DNA from 4 places in the Streptomyces sp. NPDC002588 genome. Region 1 is predicted to be linked to each of the others. Evidence: riboswitches for the same ligand, from Rfam matches in the RefSeq annotation. Region 1 holds a riboswitch; each other region holds the start of a gene.
The links. A riboswitch is a leader RNA that binds a small molecule or an ion and turns the genes downstream of it on or off. The one in region 1 is predicted to bind cyclic di-AMP.
Positions count from the first base shown of each region.

Region 2: it holds a riboswitch for cyclic di-AMP, as region 1 does, so the genes downstream of both, ABT057_RS42060 (C40 family peptidase) here and ABT057_RS09085 (transglycosylase family protein) in region 1, are expected to answer to the same signal.
Region 3: it holds a riboswitch for cyclic di-AMP, as region 1 does, so the genes downstream of both, ABT057_RS07840 (M23 family metallopeptidase) here and ABT057_RS09085 (transglycosylase family protein) in region 1, are expected to answer to the same signal.
Region 4: it holds a riboswitch for cyclic di-AMP, as region 1 does, so the genes downstream of both, ABT057_RS38755 (C40 family peptidase) here and ABT057_RS09085 (transglycosylase family protein) in region 1, are expected to answer to the same signal.

Region 1 covers NZ_JBEOWF010000006.1:171,681-176,628, forward strand. The annotation lists gene ABT057_RS09070 (nucleoside triphosphate pyrophosphohydrolase) at 1-461, shown strand, start outside; gene ABT057_RS09075 (cytochrome P450 family protein) at 568-1,905, shown strand; gene ABT057_RS09080 (transglycosylase family protein) at 2,041-3,021, shown strand; cyclic di-AMP (ydaO/yuaA leader) riboswitch at 3,226-3,393, shown strand; gene ABT057_RS09085 (transglycosylase family protein) at 3,397-4,110, shown strand; gene eno (phosphopyruvate hydratase) at 4,421-4,948, shown strand, end outside.
Region 2 covers NZ_JBEOWF010000055.1:48,482-53,429, forward strand. The annotation lists gene ABT057_RS42055 (tellurite resistance/C4-dicarboxylate transporter family protein) at 1-758, opposite strand, end outside; gene ABT057_RS42060 (C40 family peptidase) at 852-2,009, opposite strand; cyclic di-AMP (ydaO/yuaA leader) riboswitch at 2,018-2,191, opposite strand; gene pcrA (DNA helicase PcrA) at 2,423-4,942, shown strand.
Region 3 covers NZ_JBEOWF010000005.1:151,731-156,678, reverse strand. The annotation lists gene ABT057_RS07845 (M16 family metallopeptidase) at 1-884, shown strand, start outside; cyclic di-AMP (ydaO/yuaA leader) riboswitch at 1,085-1,284, shown strand; gene ABT057_RS07840 (M23 family metallopeptidase) at 1,298-2,041, shown strand; gene ABT057_RS07835 (GntR family transcriptional regulator) at 2,229-2,924, shown strand; gene ABT057_RS07830 (HPr family phosphocarrier protein) at 3,142-3,423, opposite strand; gene ABT057_RS07825 (bifunctional acetate--CoA ligase family protein/GNAT family N-acetyltransferase) at 3,601-4,948, shown strand, end outside.
Region 4 covers NZ_JBEOWF010000046.1:18,130-23,077, reverse strand. The annotation lists gene ABT057_RS38775 (8-amino-7-oxononanoate synthase) at 1-742, shown strand, start outside; gene ABT057_RS38770 (DUF397 domain-containing protein) at 788-1,021, opposite strand; gene ABT057_RS38765 (helix-turn-helix domain-containing protein) at 1,031-1,891, opposite strand; gene ABT057_RS38760 (ATP-binding protein) at 2,105-2,584, shown strand; gene ABT057_RS38755 (C40 family peptidase) at 2,632-3,105, opposite strand; cyclic di-AMP (ydaO/yuaA leader) riboswitch at 3,109-3,279, opposite strand; gene ABT057_RS38750 (hypothetical protein) at 3,659-3,967, opposite strand; gene ABT057_RS38745 (ATP-dependent Clp protease proteolytic subunit) at 3,975-4,610, opposite strand; gene ABT057_RS38740 (hypothetical protein) at 4,844-4,948, shown strand, end outside.

The DNA.
Region 1 (4,948 bases):
TCCGCGAGGAACTGGGCGACGTCCTCCTCCAGGTCGTCTTCCACGCCCGTATCGCCGAGGAGGACCCGGACGCCCCCTTCTCCATAGACGACGTGGCGGCCACCATCGTCACCAAGCTCGTCCACCGCCACCCCCACGTCTTCGGCGACGCCACCGCGACGACCCCGGAGGAGGTCAAGGCCCACTGGCTGCGCACCAAGGCGGTGGAGAAGCGCCGCGAGTCGGTCACGGACGGCGTCCCCCTCCACCAGCCGGGCCTGGCCCTGGCCGCGAAACTCGCGTCGCGGGTGAGATCGGCGGGCCTCGAGGTACCGCTCCCCGCGGCGGAGGGCATCGGCTACGAACTGCTGGCACTGGCGGCCCGCGCGGAGACGGAGGGAGTCGACCCGGAGGCATCCCTGCGGGCGGCGGCCCGCGCCTACCGGGACGCGATCCGGGCTGCCGAGGGGGTTGCCGGTTGACCCCGTCGCCCCTGGGGCGTGGTGAGGGCACGGGGGCCTGTGGGGGAGCGCCGGCCGGCCAAGCCCGCCGTGGGGCGTGCGCCGAAAAGCCGGATACCGTCGAGGAGTGACCAGCAAGCCCCCTCCAGCCGCGCCCGCCCCGGACCTCTTCACCTGGGAGTTCGCCACCGACCCCTACCCCGCCTACGCCTGGCTCCGCGAGCACGCCCCCGTGCGCAGGACGCGGCTGCCCAGCGGAGTGGAGGCCTGGCTGGTCACCCGTTACGCCGACGCGAAACAGGCCCTCGCCGACCAGCGGCTCTCCAAGAATCCCGCGCACCACGACGAGCCCGCGCACGCCAGGGGCAAGACCGGTATCCCCGGTGAGCGCAAGGCCGAGTTGATGACGCATCTGCTGAACATCGACCCGCCGGACCACACCCGGCTGCGGCGGCTGGTCAGCAAGGCGTTCACGCCCCGCCGGGTCGCCGAGTTCGCGCCCCGCGTACAGGAGTTGACGGATCGTCTCATCGACGGGTTCGCGGCCAAGGGCGAGGCCGACCTCATCCATGACTTCGCCTTCCCCCTCCCCATCCACGCCATCTGCGACCTCCTCGGCGTCCCCCGGGAGGACCAGGACGACTTCCGGGACTGGGCGGGCATGATGATCCGTCACGGGGGAGGGCCCCGGGGCGGGGTCGCCCGGTCCGTGAAGAAGATGCGCGGCTATCTGCTGGAGCTCATCCACCGCAAGCGTGCGGAACTCCCCGCCGACCCCGTCCCCGGCGAGGACCTCATCTCCGGTCTCATCCGGGCCTCCGACCACGGCGAGCACCTCACCGAGAACGAGGCGGCCGCCATGGCGTTCATCCTGCTGTTCGCCGGGTTCGAGACGACCGTGAACCTGATCGGCAACGGTACCTACGCCCTTCTCACCCACCCCGGGCAGCGCCGGCGCCTCCAGGACTCGCTGGCCACGACCGACCGCACCCTCCTCGAGACCGGCGTCGAGGAACTCCTCCGCTATGACGGCCCTGTGGAACTGGCCACCTGGCGGTTCGCCACGGAGGCCCTCACGCTCGGCGGCGAGGACATCGCGCCCGGCGACCCCGTCCTCGTCGTCCTCGCCGCCGCCGACCGTGACCCCGCCCGTTTCGCCGACCCCGACGCCCTCGACCTCTCCCGCCGCGACAACCAGCACCTCGGCTACGGACACGGCATCCACTACTGCCTCGGCGCCCCCCTCGCCCGCCTGGAGGGCCAGACCGCGCTCGCCACCCTCCTCACCCGCCTCCCGGACCTCGAACTCGCCGTGGACCCGGCTGAGTTGAGGTGGCGCGGCGGGCTCATCATGCGCGGACTGCGCACGCTCCCGGTCGAGTTCACTCCGGTCCGTGACCGACCACAGGTCAGCGGGAGTGTGACCGTCCGGCGGAGCAAAGGTGACCGGTCCTCAACTCTGTGATCTTCACGTGATCTGCGCGGCATTAACTTGTGACAAGTGATCGTCTGCCGATACGTTCACTCGTCAGCGCGGCAACCCGGATGCTCCCGCACCGCCCGCCGTGCCGGTTACAGATGTCCAGAGAAAGGCCCTCGCATGCTCTCCGGGAACGGTCGTCACCGTCGCCCCCGTCAGGCTCCGGCCCTCCTCGTCGCGGCGGGAGTGACCGGCTCCGCCATCGCCATCCCGCTGTTCGCGGCCGGTGGGGCGAGCGCCGCCGACGGCACGGTGTGGGACAAGGTGGCGCAGTGCGAGAGCGGCGGCTCCTGGAGCGCCGACGACGGCAACGGCGAGTACGGCGGCCTGAGCCTCACCCAGGACGACTGGGAGACGTACGGCGGACTCGACTACGCCAAGAGCCCCGATCTGGCCAGCCGCAACCAGCAGATAGCCGTGGCGCAGAAGCTCCTCGCGGCAGAAGACGTCGGCGTGTGGGGTACCTGTGCGCTGACCTCCGGGCTCACCAAGGAGTCCGGCGCGACGGACGTGGACACCGGCGTGGCCGACGACTCGTCCGACTCATCTGCTTCATCCGGTTTGTCCGACCTGACCAAGGGATTGTCGTCCGGCTCCTCGGACTCCGGCGACTCCGGTGCGAGCTCCTCCGACTCGTCCGGCGATACGTCCTCTTCGTCCCCCGAGTCCGGTCAGTCCTCTTCGTCCCCGTCCTCCGCCGCGAAGGATGAATCCGACAAGTCGGACGCGTCCGGCGACGGTCGGGGCGATTCGCAGCCGACCGGCGGTTCGCCCACGGCCACCCCGGAAACGGACGACTCGGACAATGCGGCCCAGGAGGCGGGTTCTTGGAGCCTCGTCGACACCGGCTCGCTCACTTCGGGCCGCCACCGTGGTTCCACCGCCGACGAGACCCTGTCGGCCGGTACCACCGCCACCTCCTCCGGCCGGCACGCGGCGAGTACGTACACGGTGCGGGAGGGCGACTCCCTCATCACCATCGCCGACTCCCTTGGTGTCGACGGAGGGTGGGAGGCGCTCTACGCCGAGAACAAGGACCTCATCGGTGCCGACCCGAGCGACATCGTCGCCGGTCAGACCCTCGACGTAAGCGTCCAATAGGGCGGCAACGGCACCAAAAGCGACGGGAGTTCACTCATACTTCGCGCCGAATGTCCGTTTTGGCGAAAGTGTGGGATGAGTCTCAGAAGCCCTGATCGTCTTTGAAATTCAGCGGATCGCGTGACTACGGTCGAGGCCGCTCGGCAACCCGAGCCCCGGCCACCGCAACGCCGAATCCTGCCAGCGGCGGCCCGGGAACAGTCGTCGCGTCAAGCGCCGTAGGCAGGAGCGGGGGACCCAAGGTAAGTGCCGGGCCCAGCGGTTGACGCTGGACCGGCTCGGGGTGAAGCCGCGCACCGCGAGGTGTGCGGCCGGGCAACTCAACCGGCCCGAACCCGACAGCTCACCTCGCAGGCGTCGGTGAGGGGATCCACCATGCTGTTTTCCAGCAAGGGCAAGCACCGTCGTCCGTCCAAGGCCACCCGCGTCGCCGCGCTCGCCGGCGTCACCGGTGTCGCCATCGCCGCCCCGCTGATGGCGGCCGGCAGCGCCTCCGCCGCCACCGCCTCCGAGTGGGACGCGGTCGCCCAGTGCGAGTCCGGCGGCAACTGGTCCATCAACACCGGCAACGGCTACTACGGCGGCCTGCAGTTCTCCGCCTCCACCTGGGCCGCGTACGGCGGCACGGCGTACGCCTCCACGGCCGACAAGGCCAGCAAGTCCCAGCAGATCGAGATCGCCGAGAAGGTCCTCGCCTCGCAGGGCAAGGGTGCCTGGCCGGTCTGCGGCACGGGCCTGTCCGGCGCCTCGTACAACGGCAGCAGCTCGTCGAGCTCCGGCAGCAGCTCCTCCGGCTCGTCCAGCTCCTCCACGCAGTCCCGCTCCGCCGACGAGCAGGCCGCCTCCCGCTCCACCGACCGCCCGGCCGCCACCAAGAGCGAGCAGGGCAAGAAGACCGTCACCACCCCGACCGGCAAGAAGGTCAAGAAGGGCGACGGCGAGTACAAGGTCGTCAAGGGCGACACCCTGAGCTCCATCGCCGCGAAGCACAAGGTCAAGGGCGGCTGGGAGAAGCTGTTCCAGCTGAACAAGGACATCATCGACGACGCCGACCTCATCTACCCGGGCCAGCAGCTGCACCTGAAGTGACATCCGGCTGCCGGTAGGTTCACAGCGCCCTCACAAGTGATCCCCCCAGACTGAAGACCTCGCGAGGGTTCCCCCGTCCCCACGGGCTCCCCGCTCCGGTGTGTGTTCCCCCGTACGCACCGGAGCGGGGTTTTCTCTGCCCCCATTTTTCGTCCGGACGTCACCCACCCTTTGTTCCGTGGGGGAACAATGTGTACGGTCAGTTTGTCCACGGGACGGTCGGTCGGCTGCCGACGCCCCGAAGGCGGTTAGGCTCTAGTCGCAAGGCCCACGCGGCCCCGCACTACCAGCGTCACATCCCAAGAAGGAGATGCTCGTGCCGTCCATCGACGTCGTCGTAGCCCGGGAAATCCTGGACTCCCGAGGCAACCCCACGGTCGAGGTCGAGGTCGGCCTCGACGACGGCAGCACGGGTCGTGCCGCCGTCCCGTCCGGCGCCTCCACCGGTGCCTTCGAGGCCATCGAACTGCGCGACGGTGACCCGAACCGCTACCACGGCAAGGGTGTCGAGAAGGCCGTCCTCGCCGTCATCGAGCAGATCGGCCCGGAGCTCGTCGGCTACGACGCCACCGAGCAGCGGCTGATCGACCAGGCCATGTTCGACCTGGACGCCACCGACAACAAGGGCTCCCTCGGCGCCAACGCCATCCTCGGTGTCTCCCTCGCCGTCGCCCACGCCGCCTCCGAGGCCAGCGACCTCCCCCTCTTCCGCTACCTGGGCGGCCCGAACGCGCACCTGCTGCCGGTGCCGATGATGAACATCCTGAACGGCGGCTCGCACGCCGACTCCAACGTGGACATCCAGGAGTTCATGATCGCCCCGATCGGCGCGGAGTCC
Region 2 (4,948 bases), on a different contig from region 1:
CACCGGACCTCGGCGGCGAGCAGGACCGCGTACCAGCCCAGGGCGAGCACCAGCAGCGTCACGGTCACCGTGCGCAGCGCGCCCCGGTCGTCGGCGTTCCACAGGTACAGCGTGCCGCCGTCGGCCGCGACGAGTCTCGCGCCCGCGAGCGCCGAGATGGCGAGCGCCCCGCCCGCCACCCACTGATCCCCGGCGCCCTCGGCGATCTGCCGCCAGTCGAACCGGAACAGCATCAGCGCGTAGAGCACCAGCCCCAGCCAGAACAGCACGAGGGCGGTGTGCGCGAGCCAGGCCGCCGTCTCCGCCGCCGCCAGGGTCGCCCCCAGCACGGCGAGCGCCTGCGTGGCCACACAGCACAGGAACACCGCCCCGGGCATCCGCCGCTCCCAGTGCCGCAAGACGCGCCCCATCAGCACCGGCCACAGCAGCGCCGCCAGCGCCAGTGAGACAGCGGCCAGGGGCTGCCGGCCGAGTTCCGACACACGGGTCCCGAGCACGGCCGTGGCGGCGACGGCGGTCAGTGCCCCCGGCGTGCCCGCCTCGGCCCGCCACCGTTCGCGCTCCCGCACCAGCCGTACGGCGAAGTCCGCGGCCAGCGCCAGCCAGGCGGCGACGGTCAGCGCCAGCGTGACGCGCGACAGCGCCTCGTAGCCCGCGAGGTGCAGTCCGACCGACAGGATGCCGGTGGCCATCACGGCGGCCCCGGCCGCCGGCGCACACCGCGCCCACCAGGCGCGCAGGGGGGAGGAGGCGGACATGGGGCCGATGCTAGTGCCGCGGCACTAGTGCCGAGCGGCTTGAGTGGGGGCACGCGCGCGTGCGTCAGTCCATGTGGTGCACGCGCGCATGCGTCACGCCGGGCGGACCACGCTGTAGATGCCCGACTCGCCGTCGTAGTAGATCGACTCCTCGCGGACGTACGCGCCCGGCTTCGGGGCGTGGATCATCATGCCGTTGCCTATGTAGATGCCGACGTGGCTGACGTCGTCGTAGAAGAAGACCAGGTCACCGGGGCGGGCGTCGGCGAGGGAGACGGTGGTGCCGGCGTTCACCTGGTCGTAGGTGGTGCGCGGGAGGGAGACACCCGCGGCCTTCCAGGCGGCCTGGGTGAGACCGGAGCAGTCGTAGGAGTCGGGGCCGGTCGCGCCCCAGACGTACGGCTTGCCGATCTGCGCGCGGGCGAAGGCGAGCGCCTTCTCGGCCTTGGTGGTGTACGACGAGGAGTCGGCGGAGGACGAGGAGGACGACGCGGACGTGTCCGAGGAGGCGGCGCTCTCCTGCTCCTTGGCGGCCTGTTCGGCGGCCTGCTGCCGGGCCAGCTCCGCCGCCTTGCGCGCGGCCGCCTCCTGCTTCTCCTTCTCGATCGCCGCCAGCCGCGCCTTCTCCTCGGCGGTCAGCCGGGACAGCAGCTCGCGTGCCTCGCTCAGCTTCGTCTGGACGGCCGTCTTTGCGGCCTTCAGGTCGCTCTGCGTGTCGGTGAGCGCGGCGAGGCTCTCGGCGGCCTCCTGCCGCTTCCTCATCGTCGCCGACTGCTCGGTGACGTAGTCGTCGACCGCGCCCTTCTGGCGGTCGGTCAGGCGGCTCATCAGCTGCGTCTGGTCGAAGTAGTCCTGCGGGGAGTCCGCGAGCAGGAAGGTCGCCGTGTCGGGTGCGGAGGCGCCGGTGCGGTACTGGGCGGCGGCGAAGGAACCCAGTTCCTCCCGCGCCGCGTTGAGCTTCTGGGTGCGCCGGGCGACGTCGTCGAGGAGGCCGTCGACCCGCCCCCGTTCCTTGGTCGTCTTCTCCTTGGCGGCGTTGTACTTCTCGGTCGCCGACTCCGCCTGGCGGTAGAGGTCGTCGACCTTCTTCTCCACCTCCTCCAGGCTCGGCTTGCCGTCGTCGGCCGGGGCGGCGTTCGCCGACTGGGAGAGCAGGGCCACGGACGTGAGGGCGGCGGTGGCGAGGGCGGGCGTGCGGATGCCTGCCACGCGGGTGCCGGGGAAGCGCGGCTTGCGGTGCTGCGACGCCAAGGGAGGCGACTCCTTCCATCATCCGCCTACCGGGTTAGCTGTCGGGTTCGGGCGGATGGTTCGGAAGGGCGCCCTACGGCCCTTCCCGGGAGGGGAGTCGGGCCGATTCACCCCAGAGGTTCGGTGGGTCCCCGGCTCCGGCTGCCGCACAGGGGGCGCACCGGACTCGGCGGAGGCCGTGCGGCCCGGCGAGGTTCGCCGGTGGGGATCCGTTTGGCCTGCCCGGCACGGTAGCCAACTGGTGTGGCCTCTGTGAAGGTTGATGGGCGATATGCCCGATACATTTTCGTGACCTTGAGCGAAGACCGCACGCGAGATCACGTGCTGTGATATCTCCGCCCCGGAAGGTGAGAGCGGGGATGTTCCGGGGAGGGCGGCGCGTTGTCGGTGGGGCACCCTAGACTCGGAGAGCGATGAGCAGCCTCTTTGACGACAGCTTCCTGGCGGACCTCCAGGGCCCCCGTGCCCATGAGGAGGAACCCCCGCCGCCGCCCGAGGACGATCACGGACCGGAGCCGGTTCCGGACGATCTGTTCGGCGGGAAGTTCGACGTGCCTCCCGGCGGGACCGCCCACCACCCGGACGCCGGCGACCGGGACGCCTACTACCGCGACGGCGCCCCCCGCCCGGTGGTCGACGCGGCGGCGCTCCTCGAGGGGCTCAACGACAACCAGCGCGCGGCCGTCGTCCACGCCGGCACCCCCCTGCTCATCGTCGCCGGCGCCGGCTCCGGCAAGACCCGCGTGCTCACCCACCGCATCGCCCACCTGCTCGCCGAGCGCCATGTCCACCCCGGCCAGATCCTCGCGATCACCTTCACCAACAAGGCCGCGGGCGAGATGAAGGAGCGCGTCGAGCAGCTCGTGGGCCCGCGGGCGAACGCGATGTGGGTGATGACCTTCCACAGCGCGTGCGTGCGGATCCTCAGGCGCGAGTCGAAGAAGCTCGGCTTCACGTCCTCCTTCTCGATCTACGACGCCGCGGACTCCAAGCGCCTGATGGCCCTGGTCTGCCGCGACCTGGACCTCGACCCCAAGCGCTACCCGCCCAAGTCCTTCAGCGCCAAGATCAGCAACCTGAAGAACGAGCTGATCGACGAGGAGGACTTCGCCGCACAGGCCACCGACGGCTTCGAGAAGACCCTCGCCCAGGCCTACGCCATGTACCAGTCACGGCTGCGCGAGGCGAACGCCCTCGACTTCGACGACCTGATCATGACGACGGTCAACCTGCTGCGTGCCTTCCCTGACGTCGCCGAGCACTACCGCCGCCGCTTCCGCCATGTCATGGTCGACGAGTACCAGGACACCAACCACGCCCAGTACGCCCTGGTCAGGGAGCTGGTCGGCACCGCCGAGCACCCCGTCGACGTACCGCCGAGCGAGTACGACGTGACGCCGGCCGAGCTGTGTGTCGTGGGTGACGCCGACCAGTCGATCTACGCCTTCCGGGGTGCGACGATCCGCAACATCCTCCAGTTCGAGGAGGACTACCCGGACGCGACGACGATCCTCCTGGAGCAGAACTACCGCTCCACGCAGACGATCCTGTCGGCCGCCAACGCGGTCATCGAGCGCAACGAGTCGCGCCGCCCCAAGAACCTGTGGACCAACGCGGGCGCGGGCGCCCGCATCACCGGCTACGTCGCCGACACCGAGCATGACGAGGCGCAGTTCGTCGCCGACGAGATAGACCGACTGACCGACGCGGGTGACGCGAAGGCCGGTGACGTCGCCGTCTTCTACCGCACCAACGCCCAGTCCCGTGTCTTCGAAGAGGTCTTCATCCGGGTCGGCCTGCCCTACAAGGTCGTCGGCGGAGTCCGCTTCTACGAGCGCAAGGAGGTCCGGGACGTCCTGGCCTACCTGCGTGTCCTCGCCAACCCGGAGGACTCCGTCCCGCTGCGCCGGATCCTCAACGTGCCCAAGCGCGGCATCGGCGAGCGGGCCGAGGCGATGATCGACGCCCTCTCCCAGCGGGAGAAGATCAGCTTCCCGCAGGCGCTCAAGCGGGTCGACGAGGCGTACGGCATGGCCGCGCGGTCCACCAACGCCGTGAAGCGGTTCAACGTGCTGATGGAGGAGCTGCGCACGATCGTCGAGTCGGGTGCGGGTCCGGCGACGGTCCTGGAGGCGGTGCTCGAACGCACCGGCTACCTCGCCGAGTTGCAGGCCTCCACCGACCCGCAGGACGAGACCCGGATCGAGAACCTCCAGGAACTCGCCGCCGTGGCCCTGGAGTTCGAGCAGGAGACCGGGGAGGACGAGACGCCGGCCGGACTGGCCGCCTTCCTGGAGCGGGTCGCGCTCGTCGCCGACTCAGACCAGATCCCCGACGAGGACGAGGAAGGCTCCGGAGTCATCACCCTGATGACCCTGCACACCGCCAAGGGCCTGGAGTTCCCGGTCGTCTTCCTCACCGGCATGGAGGACGGCGTCTTTCCGCACATGCGCGCCCTCGGCCAGACGAAGGAACTGGAGGAGGAGCGCCGGCTCGCGTACGTCGGCATCACCCGCGCGCGTGAGCGGCTGTATCTCACCCGGTCGTCGCTGCGCAGCGCCTGGGGGCAGCCGTCGTACAACCCGCCCTCCCGGTTCCTGGAGGAGATCCCGGCGACGCATGTGGACTGGAAGCGGACCGGGGCGACCGCGCCGGTGTCCTCCGGTCCCGTCTCCGGGGTGGCGGCGTCGCTCTCGTCCTCCCGTTCGCGCTCCTCGGCGGCCGGTGCCTCGGGTTTCGCGACCCGCCGGGCGACGGCGGAGAAGCCGGTGGTCTCACTCGCCGTCGGCGACCGCGTCACCCACGACCAGTTCGGGCTCGGCACGGTCGTCGGAGTGAACGGCACGGGGGCGAACGCGGAAGCGACGATCGACTTCGGCGACACCAAGCCGAAGCGGCTGCTGCTGCGGTACGCGCCGGTGGAGAAACTGTGACCGCAT
Region 3 (4,948 bases), on a different contig from region 1:
AGCTCTTCCCGGAGACCGCGCGCATGTCCCGCCCGCGCCAGGGCACCGCGGACACCGTCGAGAAGATCGACTCCGCGGCCGTACGGGCCTTCTACGAGAGGCACGTCAGGCCCGCCACGGCGACCGCCGTGGTCGTCGGCGACCTCACGGGCGTCGACCTGGCCTCGCTCCTCGGCGACACCCTGGGCGCCTGGACGGGCTCCGCCGCCCGGCTTCGGCCCGTCCCGCCGGTGACCGCCGACGACACCGGCCGGGTCGTGATCGTGGACCGCCCCGGCGCCGTCCAGACGCAGTTGCTCATCGGGCGGATCGGCGCCGACCGGCACGCGCGCGTGTGGGCCGCACAGGTCCTCGGCACCTACTGCCTCGGCGGCACCCTGACCTCCCGGCTGGACCGGGTCCTGCGCGAGGAGAAGGGCTACACCTACGGCGTGCGCGCCTTCGGGCAGGTCCTCCGGTCCGCCCCGGACGGCTCCGGCGCCGCGATGCTCGCCATCAGCGGTTCCGTCGACACCCCGAACACCGGCCCCGCGCTGGACGACCTGTGGAAGGTGCTGCGCACCCTCGCCGCCGAGGGCCTGACAGACGCCGAGCGGGACGTCGCCGTGCAGAACCTCGTCGGGGTCGCGCCGCTGAAGTACGAGACCGCGGCGGCCGTCGCGGGCACCCTGGCCGACCAGGTCGAGCAGCACCTGCCCGACGACTACCAGGCCACGCTGTACCAGCAGCTCGCCGCCACCGGCACGGTCGAGGCCACCGCGGCGGCCGTGAGCGCCTTCCCGGTGGACCGCCTGGTGACCGTCCTCGTGGGCGACGCCGCGCAGATCAAGGAGCCGGTCGAGGCGCTCGGCATCGGCGAGGTGAAGGTCGTCGCCGCCGAGTAGCGGCCAACAGGCACACGCGCGTTGGGGCCCTGGGCGACGGAAGCGTCACCAGGGCCTCAAGATGTCCGAATTACGGCGGAGGTTGCCTGTCTGCCCTGTGGGATGCGCTACAAAAACCTTGATCTGTTTGAGGATTGAGAGCCGCCGCACGTAGCTTCATGCGGGCTGTTCGTCAGGCAGTGCGCCGCATCCGCGGCACCGGACAGTCATCGCCGAGTCCCCGTACGGCGCGAGCCAGGGGAGCCGGGGACCCTCCCTCCTGTCGCCGGCTTCGCGGCTGGAGGGGCCCAGAAGTCCCTGGGGTGAATCGGACGCCCGCGCGGTGACGCGAGGGGGCCCGTAGGAGACCTTCCTGCTCCGAACCCGTCAGCTAACCCGGTAGGCGAGAGGGAAGGAAAGGACCGCTCATCTACATGGCGTTCACCTGCGCCCCCGGGAAGCACCGTCGCCCCAGCCGGATGCAGCGCAACACCGCGCGCGCCGCGGGTGTCGCGGCGCTCGCCACCACCGGTGTCATGGCCACCGTCGCCTCCAGTCCGGCTTTCGCCGCGGAGCCCACCCCTGAGCAGACCGGGCTGATCCCCGTCGTCACCGCGGGCGAGGCCGTCGCCGAGCAGATCGACGACCAGGTCGCCGTGCAGAAGAAGGCCGCCTACGAGGAGGCCGCGCGCGAGGCGGCCGCCAAGAAGGCCGTGGAGGAACGCGAGGCACGCGTGCGTGCGGCCCGCGAGGCCCAGCGCAAGCGGCTGAACACCTTCGTGCTGCCGATCACCGGCTCCTACATCTCCACCGGCTACCACGCCAGCAGTTCCCTGTGGTCCTCCGGCAGCCACACCGGCATCGACTTCCACGCCGCCAGCGGCACCACCGTGCACGCGGTCGGTCTGGGCACCGTCGTCGAGACCGGCTGGGGAGGGTCGTACGGCAACCAGATCGTCATCAAGATGAACGACGGCACCTACACCCAGTACGGCCACCTGTCGTCCATCGGGGTCTCGGTGGGCCAGCAGGTCACGCCGGGGCAGCAGATCGGCCTGTCGGGCGCGACGGGCAACGTCACCGGCCCGCATCTGCACTTCGAGGCGCGCACCACCGCGGAGTACGGCTCGGACATCGACCCGGTCGCCTACCTCCGCAAGCACGGCGTGAACGTCTGACGACACACGGCGACAGATCGTCGGCCCCGGCCCCCTCGGCCGGGGCTTTCGCCGTTTTCGGCACGTCACTGTCCAAAAAATATCCCCGGATTCCGGCCTGCCATCGGAAATTCCGTCCCGCTGCAATAGAGTCACGGAACACACGTCAATCGTCGACGTTTCACGGGGATTAAGGCGGAGGTCGGTCATGCGTATTCCGGCGCACTCGGTGTGCACGGCCATCCGGGACGACATCGTCGCGGGTGTCTACGAGCGTGGCAGCCGTCTCACCGAGGAACTCCTCGCCCGCCGCTACGGCGTTTCCCGGGTCCCCGTCCGAGAGGCGCTGCGCACCCTGGAGGCCGAGGGCTTCGTCGTCACCCGGCGGCACGCGGGCGCGTGCGTCGCGGAGCCGACCGAGCAGGAGGCCGCCGACCTGCTGGAGATGCGGATGCTCCTCGAGCCGCTCGGTGCGGCCCGGGCCGCCCAGCGGCGCACCGAGGCCCATCTGAAGGTGCTGCGCGGCCTCGTCCGGCTGGGCCAGGAGCGCGCCAGGAGGGGCAACAGCGAGGATCTGCGCTCCCTGGGCGGCTGGTTCCACGAGACGCTCGCTCAGGCCTCCGGAAGCCATGCCCTGACGTCGATGCTCACCCAGCTGCGCCACAAGATCGCCTGGATGTACGCGGTGGACGCGCCGGCCAACCCCGTGGAGTCGTGGGCCGAGCACGGCGCGATCGTGGACGCGGTGGCGCGTGGCGACGGCGAGCGCGCGCGGGCGGTCACGGCGCTGCACACGGAGCGCGCGACGGTCGCACACCGGCTGCGGTTCGCCGGCCCCGCCGAGCGCGGCGACCGTGTGAGGACTTCGCAACCTCCCGTAAACATGACGGGTCTGCGGCATTAACACCGGGGCCGTATACAAAGAGGAGATATTCAGCGGAGACCTATTTCCGCTGCCTTTTTTCGCGCGCGCCGGGAATTCTCGGTGACGCGCTCTTCGCATGCCCGTCGAAGATTTTCCGGGTATGCCTCCGGTCATTTCACGGAGACCTCCGCGACACCTCGCGCCAAAAACGACGAAGCCGCGCCGTCCGGGAGGACGACGCGGCTTCGCGCGTGACTCAGACGGTCTCGGGGAGTTCCTCGAGGCCCTCGGCGACCAGCTTCGCCAGCCGGTCGAGGGCGACGTCCGCACCCTCGGCGTCGGAGGCGAGGACGATCTCCTCGCCGCCCTGGGCGCCGAGGCCGAGGACGGCCAGCATGGAGGCCGCGTTGACGGGGTTGCCGTCTGCCTTGGCGATCGTCACGGGGACGCCTGCGGCCGTGGCGGCTCGGACGAAGATGGAGGCGGGGCGGGCGTGGAGGCCCTCGGCCCAGCCGACGTTGACGCGGCGCTCAGCCATGTGTTGCTGCCCTTCGGGTTCAGGTTGTCTAGACCAGTGTTCCACACGTGAAGCGCGGGAGGAACGGGTCGTACGTCCCGTTCCCGTGCGGCAAGCCGGATCGCGGCCTCGATCCGGCTTGCCGACCCCACAGACTGCCTCGCGCCGTCGTCGGACGCGAGCCGTACTCTGGGCCCCATGCAGAGCGCCTCGGACCGGCACGAGTACCCCGCCCACTGGGAGGCCGACGTGGTGCTGCGCGACGGCGGCACCGCGCGCATCCGACCCATCACCGTCGACGACGCCGAGCGCCTGGTCAGCTTCTACGAGCAGGTTTCGGACGAGTCGAAGTACTACCGCTTCTTCGCGCCCTACCCGCGCCTGTCCGCAAAGGACGTCCACCGCTTCACGCACCACGACTTTGTGGACAGGGTGGGACTCGCGGCCACGATCGGCGGCGAGTTCATCGCAACCGTACGCTATGACCGCATTGGTGCCGACGGCATGGCCGCCTCCGCGCCCGCCGACGAGGCCGAGGTCGCCTTCCTCGTCCAGGACGCCCACCAGGGGCGCGGGGTCGCCTCCACGCTCCTCGAACACATCGCGGCCGTCGCGCGCGAGCGCGGCATCCGCCGGTTCGCCGCCGAGGTGCTCCCCGCCAACACCAAGATGATCAAGGTGTTCACGGACGCCGGCTACACCCAGAAGCGCAGCTTCGAGGACGGCGTCGTCCGCCTCGAGTTCGACCTCGAACCCACCGAACGCAGCCTGGCCGTGCAGCGCGCGCGGGAGCAGCGTGCCGAGGCGCACTCCGTAGGGCGGCTGCTGGCACCCGGCTCCGTCGCCGTCGTCGGCACCGGCCGCACCCCCGGCGGCGTCGGCCGCAGCGTCCTCGGCAATCTGCGGGAGGCCGGCTTCACCGGCCCCCTGTACGCCGTGAACCGGGCCTTCCCCGAGGACCTGAAGGAACTCGACGGCGTCCCGGCCCACCGCTCCGTGCGCGACATCGCCGACCCCGTCGACCTCGCGATCGTCGCCGTCCCCGCCGAGCAGGTGCCCGAGGTCGTCACCGAGTGCGGCGAACACGGCGTCCAGGGGCTCGTCGTCCTCTCCGCCGGATACGCCGAGAGCGGCCCCGACGGTCGCGAGCGCCAGCGCGCCCTCGTACGGCACGCACGCGCGTACGGCATGCGGATCATCGGCCCCAACGCCTTCGGCGTCATCAACACCTCACCCGAGGTGCGGCTCAACGCCTCGCTGGCCCCGGAGATGCCGCGCCCCGGCCGCATCGGCCTGTTCGCCCAGTCCGGCGCCATCGGCATCGCCCTGCTGTCCCGGCTGCACCGGCGCGGCGGAGGTGTCACCGGCGACACCGGCGTCTCCACGTTCGTCTCCTCCGGCAACCGCGCGGACGTCTCCGGCAACGACGTCCTGCAGTACTGGTACGACGACCCCGACACCGATGTCGCCCTCATGTACCTGGAGTCCATCGGCAACCCACGCAAGTTCACCCGCCTCGCGCGGCGCACGGCGGCGGCGAAACCGC
Region 4 (4,948 bases), on a different contig from region 1:
CTGCCGGCTGGCCCGGGGCACCACGCAGGTCGTGGCCCACGCCGACCCGGACGCGGTGCGCAAGGCGCTCGGCACGCACGACGGACCGGCGGTGGCCGTCTCCGACACGGTCTTCTCGGTCGACGGCGACGCCGCCCCCCTGGCCGCCCTCGCGGCCGTGTGCCGGGAGCGCGGCGCGGGGCTGGTCGTGGACGACGCGCACGGGCTCGGGGTGCTCGGGAGCGGCGGGCGGGGCGCGCCGCACGCGGCGGGGCTCGCGGGCGCCGAGGAGGTGGTCGTCACGGTGACGCTGTCGAAGTCGCTGGGCAGTCAGGGCGGGGCGGTGCTGGGGCCCGCGCGCGTGATCGGCCATCTGGTCAACGCGGCCCGTACGTTCATCTTCGACACGGGCCTGGCCCCGGCGGCGACGGGGGCGGCGCTGGCGGCCCTCCGGCTGCTGCGCCGGGAGCCGCAGCGGGCGGCACGCGCGCGTGCGGTGGCACAGGAGCTGTACTCCCGGCTGACGGCCGCGGGTCTGGAAGCGGTGCGTCCGGACGCCGCGGTCGTCTCCGTGCGTGCGCCTTCTCCGGAGGAGGCCGTGCGGTGGGCGGCGGACTGCCGGTCGGCGGGTCTGGTCGTCGGCTGTTTCCGTCCTCCCTCCGTGCCCGACGGCATCTCCCGCCTCAGGCTGACCGCCCGCGCCGACCTCTCCGGGGTCGAACTGGAACGCGCTGTACGGGTGATCGGGGAGACACGACCATGAGTCGGCGTGACACGGCCGTGGGTCGCCCCTGGCGGACGAGGGTGATCAGCGGAACGCGGCGGTGAAACCCGACCAGCTCTCGGGGGAGAAGAGCAGGGCGGGCCCGGCCGGGTCCTTGGAGTCGCGTACGGCGAGCAGCCCGGCCCATGGCCCGGAGGCCGGCCGGGTCGTCTCCACGCAGTTGTTCGCTCCCGTGCTGTAGCTGCTGCGCAGCCAGCACACACCGGGGAGATCGTGGGGATCGGTGCTGCAGGGTACGTTCCGAGGCAGTGCGGACATGGTGCCTCCCTACGCGCCGTCAGCTGCTGCGGCGATGTAATCCAGTGTTTCCTCGGGTGAAAGGGCATGTGCCCGAAGGGCGTTGAAGGCTTCGGTGTAGGCCTCGAGTTCTTCTTTCCGTTCGAGATAGAGGCTACTCGTCAAGTGGTCGAGAACAACCACATCCAGATCGGAAGCGCTCGAAAATGAGAAGATAACGAAAGGTCCGGTGACGCCGATATGGGCGCCGGCCGAGAACGGCAGTACCTGGAGCCGTATTTGGGGCAGCCGTGCCGCCGCCATCAGCCGGGCGAGCTGACCTGCCATCACCTCAGGGCCGCCCACCTCCCGCCGCAGCACCGCCTCGTCCAGTACGGCGCTCAGGCGCAGCGGGGGCGTGCCGCGCAGCACGTCCTGGCGGGCGATCCGCACCTCCACCAGGGTGTCGAGCTGGTCCTCGTCCGCCCCCTCCACCGCCGCCCGGGTCACCGCGCGCGCGTACTCGGGTGTCTGGAGCAGCCCCGGGACCACGGTCGTCTCCAGCGTGCGCATCGCGTCGGCCTGCGACTCCAGGCTGATGAAGTCCCGGTAGGCGGCCGGCAGGACCCCGCGGTAGGCGTGCCACCAGTGGTCCCGTCCGCCGCCGTCGTCGGCGCCCGCCAGTGCCATCATCAGCTCCCGCAGGTGCGGGTCGTCGACCCCATAGGCGTCCAGGAGTAACCGGACGTCGGCCGGTTTCGTACCACTGGTTCCGGTCTCGATGCGGCTCACCTTGGACTGGTGCCAGCCCACGAGCCGGGCCGCCTCACCACTGGTGAGCCCCGCCCGGGCGCGCAGACTGCGCAGTTCGGCGCCCAGCTTCCGTCGGCGCACCGCGGGACCGTGCTGCACAGGCTGCTCCCAACTCCCTATGGGCCGTCCAAATACGCTCTGTCGTGACAGAGTTCACCGCATCGGGCGACAGATATATGCATATCTTGGTGGATCGCCACCCGTGACCGGCGCGGTAATGGCAGTCTGGCGAAGAAGCACCAGTCCGGGACCGTACTCGAACCATCCGCACCGTGTCGGACGCCGGTCCCGTGAGAAAGGGACGGCCTCGCCATGGCAGACCATCTGGAAGCATCCATCACTCTGCCGAGCGATCCCGCCTCGGTCCGCGCGGCCCGCGGGTTCGTGGCCGCCACCCTCGGCGAATGGGGGCTCGGCGCGGACACGGAAGCGGCGGACACCATCCGGCTGATCGTCTCCGAACTCGCGACCAACGCCGTACAGCACACGCGTGGGCAGTCACCCACCTTCACGGTGGACCTCGTGCTCGACCGGGACGAACAGCTGCGCATCGGCGTCACCGACAGCCATCCGCGCTTCCCGAAACGACTGCCGGCCGCCGTCCAGCAGGACAACGGCCGAGGGATGGTGATCATTCGCTGGCTGACCGCCGAGTGCGGCGGAAAGCTCGGAGTGCGGGCCACCAGTGAGGGTGGCAAGACGGTCACGGTGCAGCTGCCGTGGACCGCCGCGACGGAGGCGGTGGCGGGAGCCGTGCCGAGTCCGCCGGCGGAGGAGCTCCCGGGGCGGTGACGACGTGTCAGGAAGCCGCCACCGCCCCGGGAAGACCCGTGTCCGGGTCAGCGGACCCGGCCGTACCAGACGCTCTTGGTCCAGATCTTCTCCAGCTTCACCACGCTGCCGGTCTTCGGCGAGTGCCAGATCTTGCCCTTCCCGGCGTAGATCCCGACGTGGTACACGCTCGACCCAGAGTGGAAGAACACCAGGTCGCCGGCCTTACGGCTGGAGGCCGAGATGTGCTTCGTCTTGTTGTACTGCTGAGCCGCCGTACGAGGCAGCTTCTTGCCCGCCTTCTTGTACGAGTACAGCGTGAGCCCGGAGCAGTCGAACCTCTTCGGCCCGGTCGCCCCGTACTTGTACGGGGAGCCCTTCTTGGACGCCGCGACCTGAAGTGCCTTCGTCGCCGGAGTGGCGGCAGCCGCGTCGGAGGCGACGCCGGGAATCACCACCGAGCCGCCCACGGCGGCGATCGCGAAGGCGGAGGCCGTACCGGCCCGGACCATGAGCGACGGAACACGATTGAGCGCAGTCATGCGCAACCCTTCGTCAGCCGCCTGTGAAGGATGACCTGTCGGATTCGGGCTGGCGAAGTTGCCCGGCCGCGTGTGCGGCTTCACCCCAAGGGCTGCTCGGCCCGGTCATGGCGTGACCGTTCCGGCGACCCGTCGTACTTGGGTCCTCCACTCCTGCCGATGCACTTCTGTCGACCGGTCATCCGGGCGGCGGCAGGACTCGGCGTCCGCCCGGACCGCCCCGCCGCTTGTGGCGGGGGCTTGTCGTCAGACACGGATCTTGACTCACTCGTGACCGAAATTCCCAATGGAACCGGCGGTTTGTGGGGTTACTCACCACTCGCCCGTTCGGGTGGACAGCCTGATGGACGATCAGGTGTCAAGGGTGCCAAAGCCCCTGGACCTGCGTCGCTACCCGTTGTCCGGGGCCGGAAACAGGGTACTTTGGCAACATGCGCGCGCTCGCGACAGGAGCCGTCGGTACACCGAACGGGGGTAACCCGTTTGGTCCGTTTCAGGTCCGGTCCGGACGTCGCGTTCCCGACGCGGACCCTCCGGACCGGACGACGGTGGGTCAACTGTCGGAGAGCGGAGGAACCGTGACGCGCGCCGTGCGGCGCTCCCCGTCGAGGACGCGCAGCGCCCGCGTGAGCGTCGGCGCGTGCAGCTCGGTCTCGCGCCGCTGGTGCATCAGTGCCAGCGCGTCACGCAGCTCCGCCGCCCGGGACACCAGCGCCTGGGCGGCCCGCAGTCCGCGGTAGGTGTCCCCGTGGTGCGCGGGGTTGATCCGGCCGAGCAGGTCGACCACGTCCAGGTAACGGTCGATCAGCTCGCCCTCGGCGCGGGTCAGCGCGGGCAGCGGCGGCAGTTCGGGAGGCAGCATCCGCGGCTCACCGCCCGCCCGGTCCGCCGGACAGGTCCCGGCGGCTGGGGACGACCCCGTCGATCAGGCCGTACTCCACGGCCCGGGATGCCGTCAGGATCAGGTCCCGTTCGATGTCCGCGGTCACCTGCCCGGGGGTGCGGCCCGTGTGCCGTACGAGCATCTCCTCCAGCAGGTCGCGGGTGCGGGCGAGCTCCCCGGCCTGGATGGCCAGGTCGCTGGCCTGTCCCTGGACCGGTTCGGGCAGCGCCGGCTGCTGGATCACCATCCGGGCGCCCGGCAGCGCGAACCGCTTGCCCGGGGTGCCCGCCGCCAGCAGTACCGCCGCGGACGAGCCGGCCTGGCCCAGGCAGGTCGTCTCCACGTCGCAGGTGATGTACCGGATCGTGTCGTAGAGCGCGGTCATCGCGCTGAACGAGCCGCCCGGGGAGTTGATGTAGAGCGCGATGTCCCGGTCGGGGTCCTTGTGCTCCAGGTACATGAACTGGGCCATCACGTCGTTCGCCGAGGTGTCGTCGATCGGCGTGCCCAGGAAGACGATCCGTTCCTCCAGGAGCTTCGAGTAGGGATCCATCGTCCGCGTCCCGAAGCTCGTGCGCTCGGTGAACTCGGGCAGGACATGACGGGCGGACGGTCGGGTCATGGGCGACCCCTCCTTCGGCGGCTGGCTCATCTGTAAAAAATGTACAGGATGTACGTGCCGTTAGTGGGAGCGTTGTCGCCGTTGCATTCGGCAACTAGTGCTGTGACCGCATAGGTTCGCCGGGTTGGCCGTGTACTCAACTCCTCGCCGATCCGGTGCTGATGATGCGTGGAGATCGGCGCAAGGTGACACCTTCGTGATCCATACTCTGTGGCGGCAGCTTCGGGGAGGGCATGTCCTTGCAGCACAGCAGTGGGATTACACGAGCAGTCAAGCGAGCAGCGGCCGTTGCCGTTGCCGCTGTCCTGATGAGCGGTTGTTCGTCGGACGATCCAGCG